DNA from 3 places in the Pseudarthrobacter sp. TAF60_1 genome. Region 1 is predicted to be linked to each of the others. Evidence: riboswitches for the same ligand, from Rfam matches in the RefSeq annotation. Region 1 holds a riboswitch; each other region holds the start of a gene.
What was found. A riboswitch is a leader RNA that binds a small molecule or an ion and turns the genes downstream of it on or off. The one in region 1 is predicted to bind S-adenosylmethionine.
Positions count from the first base shown of each region.

Region 2: linked by a shared signal. The riboswitch ahead of AB4Y73_RS15870 (DUF1737 domain-containing protein) and the one ahead of metX (homoserine O-acetyltransferase MetX) in region 1 are both predicted to bind S-adenosylmethionine.
Region 3: linked by a shared signal. The riboswitch ahead of AB4Y73_RS04915 (aminotransferase class V-fold PLP-dependent enzyme) and the one ahead of metX (homoserine O-acetyltransferase MetX) in region 1 are both predicted to bind S-adenosylmethionine.

Region 1 is NZ_JBFRDI010000009.1:134,861-137,116, reverse strand. It holds gene AB4Y73_RS12440 (bifunctional o-acetylhomoserine/o-acetylserine sulfhydrylase) at 1-534, shown strand, start outside; SAM riboswitch class IV at 617-731, shown strand; gene metX (homoserine O-acetyltransferase MetX) at 745-1,860, shown strand; gene AB4Y73_RS12430 (hypothetical protein) at 1,874-2,256, opposite strand, start outside.
Region 2 is NZ_JBFRDI010000014.1:90,701-92,956, reverse strand. It holds gene opgC (OpgC domain-containing protein) at 1-797, opposite strand, end outside; SAM riboswitch class IV at 944-1,058, shown strand; gene AB4Y73_RS15870 (DUF1737 domain-containing protein) at 1,072-1,347, shown strand; gene AB4Y73_RS15865 (rhodanese-like domain-containing protein) at 1,344-1,763, shown strand; gene AB4Y73_RS15860 (O-succinylhomoserine sulfhydrylase) at 1,764-2,256, shown strand, end outside.
Region 3 is NZ_JBFRDI010000003.1:295,833-298,088, reverse strand. It holds gene hisN (histidinol-phosphatase) at 51-863, shown strand; SAM riboswitch class IV at 1,022-1,135, shown strand; gene AB4Y73_RS04915 (aminotransferase class V-fold PLP-dependent enzyme) at 1,171-2,256, shown strand, end outside.

The DNA of each region.
Region 1 (2,256 bases):
CTTCGCGACCTTGGCTCAGCCGTGTCCCCGTTCAACGCCTTCCTGATTGCCCAGGGGCTGGAGACGCTGAGCCTGCGGGTGGAACGGCACGTGGCGAACGCCGTCGAAGTGGCGCGCTGGCTTGAAGCGCGGGACGACGTCGAATCGGTCGCCTACGCCGGCCTCCCGTCCAGCCCGTGGTACCAGCGGGGACTCAAATACGGGCCCAAGGGCACCGGCGCGGTAGTCGGATTCAACCTGGCCGGCGGCGCGGAAGCAGGCAAGCGCTTCGTGGACGCCCTGGAGCTCCATTCCCACGTGGCCAACATCGGGGACGTCCGGTCGCTGGTCATCCACCCGGCTTCCACCACGCACAGCCAGCTCTCGGCCGAGCAGCAGGCCATCGCCGGCGTGACGCCGGGGCTGGTCCGGCTTTCCGTGGGCATCGAGCACATCGACGACATCATCGCCGACCTCGAAGCCGGGTTCCGGGCAGCGAAAAGTGCGGAAGCTGCGGCAGGAACGGCGCAGGACACCGCGGGCAGCCGGCAGTAGCCCGCCCCGCGAGTCAATTCCGCGGAGTCATAACCGGTCACACGCTTAGCCAGAAGCCGGGGCTTTTCGTACACTCGAACCAGGTCATGAGTGCCAGCGACAGCCCCGGCTTGCTGGCCGGCAACCCTCTTCCGTGGTGGGGTGCCCCGGGTGAGGACCTGGCCAGCCGGTCAATTGACGGCGGGCAAGCGCGTAGAAGAGGTCCTTTCCATGACGATCACCATCTCCCGAACGGCAGCTCCCGGAAACGGCGTGGTCCGGTATGCCACCATCGGCGGCCTGGAACTCGAGGCCGGCGGCTACCTGCCGGACGTCACCTTGGCGTATGAAACGTGGGGCACCCTGAATGCGGACGGCTCCAATGCCGTCCTGATTGAGCATGCCCTGACCGGCAGCACACATGTGACACGCGGCGACAGTGACGAGCCCGGCTGGTGGGAGCAGCTGGCCGGACCCGGCGCGCCGGTGGACACGGACCGCTTCTTCGTCGTGTCCATCAACATTGTGGGCGGCTGCTACGGCTCCACCGGGCCGTCCTCGGTTGCTCCGGACGGAAAGCCGTGGGGGTCCCGGTTTCCGCTGGTCACCCTGCGGGACACGACGGTGGCCGAGGCCCGGCTGGCGGACCAGCTGGGAATACATAGTTGGTTTGCCGTGCTGGGCGGTTCGATGGGCGGGGCGCGCGCGCTGGAGTGGGCGGTCACTTTTCCGGAGCGGGTGCAGCGCTGCGCCGTCATTTCCGTGGGGGCCGCCAGCACCGCTGAACAAATCGCCTTCGCCCAGGCGCAGACTCTCGCCATCCGCCAGGACACCAACTTTAACGACGGCGACTACTACGGCGGACCGCTGCCCGAGGACGGCCTCGCATTGGCCCGGCGCATCGCGCACATCACGTACCGCTCTGCGGAGGAATTCGACGGCCGGTTCGGACGTTCGGCGCAGGTCCCCGAATCGCCGCTTAAGGCCGCGGCGCTGGGGGAGCGCGGCCGCTACCAAGTGGAAAGCTACCTGGACCACCAGGGCAAAAAGCTGGTGAGCCGGTTTGACGCGAACAGTTACATCGCCATCACCGACGCTTTGATGAGCCACGATGTCACGCGCGGGCGGGGTTCCCTTGATGAGGCCCTGGGCCGCGCCACCGCCAGGTTCTTTGTGGCCGCAGTGGACAGTGACCGGCTCTACTTCCCGTCCCAGTCCCGGGAACTGGCGGAGGCGCTGCCCGGTGAAGTTGATGTGCACGTCATCGAGGCGCCGATCGGCCACGACGGTTTCCTGACCGAGATCGGACAGCTCGGCAGCCAGCTGCGGACCACGTTCCTGGTCTAAGTGCGGTGGGTGCTTAGCCGTTCATGATGTCGGCGCGGCGCTTCATGTACTCCTCCATGGCCAGCTCACCATTGCTGTACTGCTGGTCCAGTTCGGCGAGCTTCCTGGCACGGTAGCCCTGCGGGCCCGACGGCGGCGGAGGAGTTGCCGGGGCAGGAGCCTTCGGTGCTTCCGGATACTGCCCTGGCTGTCCGAATGGCTGTGGCTGGCCGAACTGCTGCGGCTGATCATACTGCCCCTGCTGCCCATAATTCTGTGGTTGCCCATAGTCCTGCGGCTGACCGTACGGCGGGAAATGCTGGCCGGGGAAATGCTGATTTGCGGGCGCGATCGGCTGCATGGGCGGCAGCGGCTCGCTCGGCGGCAGCGGCTGGGGGCTCATGATCTCCCGGTAGC
Region 2 (2,256 bases), on a different contig from region 1:
GCGGGAACGGTATTGACGGCGGAGTTGCCGCCGCTGTCATCGTGGTAAGCCGTCAGCCCCACCCACTCCACCACGTCATCGCCGGGGTAGTACGGCGCGTAAGCTTCATCTGCACCGTTCCAGCTTCCGTCACCGTTGGTGTCCAGCAAGGCGAAACCCCCGGTCCCGGCGGCGGGGGCGTTCGGGTGGCGTTCGAACGGGTAGTCCCGCCCCAGGTAGGGCTGCCACACCATCACCGTGCCGGCGTCGTCCGCGGTTTTGAACGCCGCGGCAACGTTGCGGAATGCTGCTTTGTAGGCGGCCGGCTGCTGGCCCCACTCCACCCAGCTTGAGTTCATGTCCGGGGCGAAGCGGATCAGGATGGTGCCTTTGAAGTTGGCAGCCAGTTCCCCCACCTTGGCCGCGAAGGCTTTGGCGGCAGCCGGGTCCACCTGGTCCAGCGCGGCGGCGGGCCGCACGGTGAGCATGGCGTGGGAACCTTGGCCGCCGGCCTGGCCCAGGTACTCCCGGATGTCCTGTTCCTCGCCGGGCCGCACGGGGAGGGAGATCTCGTGCCCCAGCAGCGCCGGTGAGGCCCCCAGCCGCTCGGCAAAACCCTGGGCGGAGTCCTCGCCCCACTCCAGGACCGCCCCCAGCAGGGGCTTGCCCTCCGCCGGTTCAGGCTCGGCGGCGTGGACGGCACCCGCAGGTACCAGGCTGATCAGAAGGACGAGGGCCGCGAGGAGCGCCGCGAACAGCGGGCGGCGCCCGCGGACGTCCGACGGCGGCACGCGCCAAAGTGCGGTGGCTGTTGGCATGCTCGTGTGAACCTTCCCCCCCGGACGGTTATGTAATGGGGGGCCTGCCCCCGGTTGACTCTACCGGTCATGGAACCGCGGTTCGGTTACGGAACATGACGACGGCGGCGGTGCGGCGGGGCGGGCCGGGTGTTACGTTTTTGGGGAGTAATGAGAACCGGCGCCAAGCCCTGACTGGCCGGTCGGCAACCCTCCTATCGCGGCGGGGTGCCTCAGGTGAATACTCGGCATATCGACCCATTCGAGCTGCAAGCGTGAAAGAAGGAGATCCGTCGTGTCCGACGTCCCTGTTCCTGAAGAAAAACTTTCGTACCGGCTCATCACCGGCCCGGACGACCGCACGTTCTGTGAGCGGATTTCCACCGCCCTGGCCGAGGGTTATGTCCTGCACGGCAGCCCGGCTGCCACGTTCAACGGCAACGCCGTGATCGTTGCCCAGGCACTCATCCTGCCGGCTGCCATCGCCAGTGCGGATGCCGCCGTCGCCACCGCCGTGGAAGACCTCGAGGCGGGCGACGATCTCGAGTTCGACGGCGAGGGCCACGCATGAGCTACGCCGGAGACCTCACACCGCAGGAAGCGTGGACCAAGCTGGAGCAGGGCGCCATCCTGGTGGATGTCCGCACGGAAGGCGAATGGGCGCACATCGGCATCCCGGTCACCGAATCCGCGAACGAAAAGCACAACGATCCCCTGTTCCTTCCCTGGACGTTTGCCGGCGGCATTCCGAACCCGGACTTCATCGCCCGCCTCACCGAGCAGGCGCCGGAGGACAGCGGTACCGAACTGGTGTTCCTCTGCCGCTCAGGCCAGCGCTCCATCGCCGCCGCCACCGCCGCGACGCAAGCGGGGTTCACCTCGTACAACGTCCTGGAAGGCTTCGAAGGCGAGCCGGACCGGCACGGCGAGCGCAAGGTTAACGGTTGGAAGAACCGCGGCCTGCCCACCAACCTGGGAAGCAAGTAAGTGGCCTTCAACGACGACGCTTCCGGCTGGAGCCCCGACACCCAGGCGGTCCGCGGCGGGCTCGACCGCACGCAGTTCCAGGAAACCACCGAGCCGATCTTCCTGAACTCGGGCTTCGTTTACGAGTCCGCTGCCGCCGCCGAGCGGGCGTTCACCGGCGAGGACGAACGGTTTGTCTACTCCCGCTATGGCAACCCGACGGTGGCGACTTTCCAGGAACGCCTCCGCCTGCTCGAAGGCACCGAGGCATGCTTCGCCACGGCGTCGGGCATGTCAGCGGTGTTCACCGCCCTGGGTGCCCTGCTGGGTGCCGGTGACCGGGTGGTTGCCGCGCGCTCGCTGTTCGGCTCCTGCTTTGTGATCCTGAACGAAATCCTTCCCCGCTGGGGCGTGGAGACGGTATTTGTGGACGGCCCGGACCTGGGCCAGTGGCGCGAAGCCCTGTCAGAGCCCACCACAGCCGTGTTTTTCGAATCGCCGTCCAATCCGATGC
Region 3 (2,256 bases), on a different contig from region 1:
CGGAAGCCGACGTCCCCAACCCCGCGGCGGTTAGACGGTAGTTTGGAACCATGATCCAACCCGCTTCGAGCTACAACGATGACCTGCGCCTGGCCCACGTGCTGGCCGATTCCGTGGATGACCAGACCATGAGCCGCTTCAAGGCGCTGGACCTGCACATCGAGACCAAACCTGACCTGACGCCTGTCACGGATGCGGACAAGTCTGCCGAAGAGGCCATCCGCGGCCAGCTGTCCCGCTCACGCCCCCGGGACGCGGTCCTCGGTGAGGAATTCGGCAGCTCCGGCCACGGCTCCCGGCGCTGGATCATCGACCCGATCGACGGCACCAAGAACTTTGTCCGCGGTGTCCCCGTCTGGGCCACCCTGATAGCTCTCGTGGACGAGGGCGAACCCGTTGTAGGCGTGGTCAGCGCTCCGGCGCTCGGCAAACGCTGGTGGGCCGCCAAGGGGGCCGGCGCGTACATGGGCAGGTCCCTCGCCGCAGCAACCCGGCTCCGGGTCTCGAACGTTTCCAACCTTGCTGATGCCTCCTTGTCCTATTCGAGCCTCAGCGGCTGGAAGGAACGCGGGAACCTGGATGAGTTCCTGGGGCTGACCGAGGATGTGTGGCGCACCCGGGCGTACGGCGACTTTTGGTCCTACTGCATGGTCGCCGAAGGCTCCGTTGACATCGCCTGCGAGCCGGAGCTGAACCTCTACGACATGGCTGCCCTGGTCCCCATCGTGGTGGAAGCGGGCGGCCGTTTCACGTCGCTGGAGGGCCAGGACGGGCCGTTTGGCGGCAACGCGCTGGCCACGAATTCCATCCTGCACTCCGAGGTACTCAAGCGGCTGAACCCGGACCTGGACGATCTGCTGTAGACCATCTCTGCCGAATATTCGACTGCGGGCATCCCCTCAAAGGGGTGCCCGCCGTCGTTTCTTCGGAGAAACCCCCATTCCTCATACAGCCGTAACAAACGCCTTAACATTCCGCCGGGCTTTTCCACGGCCGCGGAGATGTCCTACGCTCTTTAACAGGTCACGAGTGCCAGCGCTAAACCCCGGTTTGCTGGCCGGCAACCCTCCATTCGCGGTGGGGTGCCCCGGGTGACGACCAGGCCGGCCCTCAATGGACCCGGCAAGCGCGGATTCCCGGTGCCGGGAGTCCTTTTGAAGTGAGGTCTCCGTGACAACTGCCACCGTCTCCCCCGCCGTTCAGAACATCGCCGCCGCAGCATTGACCGGCGAACTTGCCGCCATTGCCGGACGTCCCCTGTCCGCCGTCACCGGCGCTGAAATCCAGGCCCCGCTGATCCAGGGCGGGCACATCCGCTACGCCAACCTGGACTACGGCGCCTCAGCCCCGGCCCTCTCCGTGGTGTCGGCCTACCTGAACGAAATCCTGCCGTTCTATGCCAGCGTTCACCGTGGTGCCGGCTACGCGTCACAGATCAGCACCTCCGTGTACGAAAACGCCCGGAACATCGTGCGGGACTTCGTGGGCGGCCGGCCGGATGACTCCGTCATCTTCACCCGCAACACCACCGACTCGCTGAACCTGCTGGCTGGTTGCCTGCCGCATACGTCGGACAGCCGGCCCGTTGGCGATGTCCTGTACCTGGACATCGAGCACCACGCCAACCTGCTGCCGTGGCAGGGTGTTCCGCACCGCAGCGTGGTGGCCGCGCCCACCATCGCAGGAACCATTGACGCCCTCCGCACCGAACTTCAGGAGGGCAACGTCAGTCTGCTCGCCGTCACCGGCGCCTCCAACGTGACCGGTGAGATACTCCCCATCCGCGCCCTCGCGGCGCTGGCCCACGAGTTCGGGGCCCGCATCGTGGTGGACGCCGCGCAGCTCGCACCGCACCGGCGCATCAACATCACCGCCGACGACGTCGACTACCTCGCCTTCTCCGGCCACAAGCTCTACGCACCATTCGGCGCCGGCGTCCTGGTGGGCCGCACGGACTGGCTAGACGCCGGCACCCCGCACTTGGCGGGCGGCGGCGCCGTCAAGGAGGCAAAGCTCGACGGCGTCACCTGGGCAACCGGACCGGCCCGCCACGAGGGGGGCTCCCCCAATGTCCTGGGTGCAGCCACGCTGGCCCGCGCCACCCAAGTCATCGCATCATTGGACCAGGACCGCTGGCACGCCCATGAGGCTGCCATCAGGTCCTATCTGGTGGACGGGCTGCAGAGGATCGACGGCGTCACGGTCCACCAGATCTTCTCGGACACCGATCCGGGCACCGGCACCATCGGCGTTGTG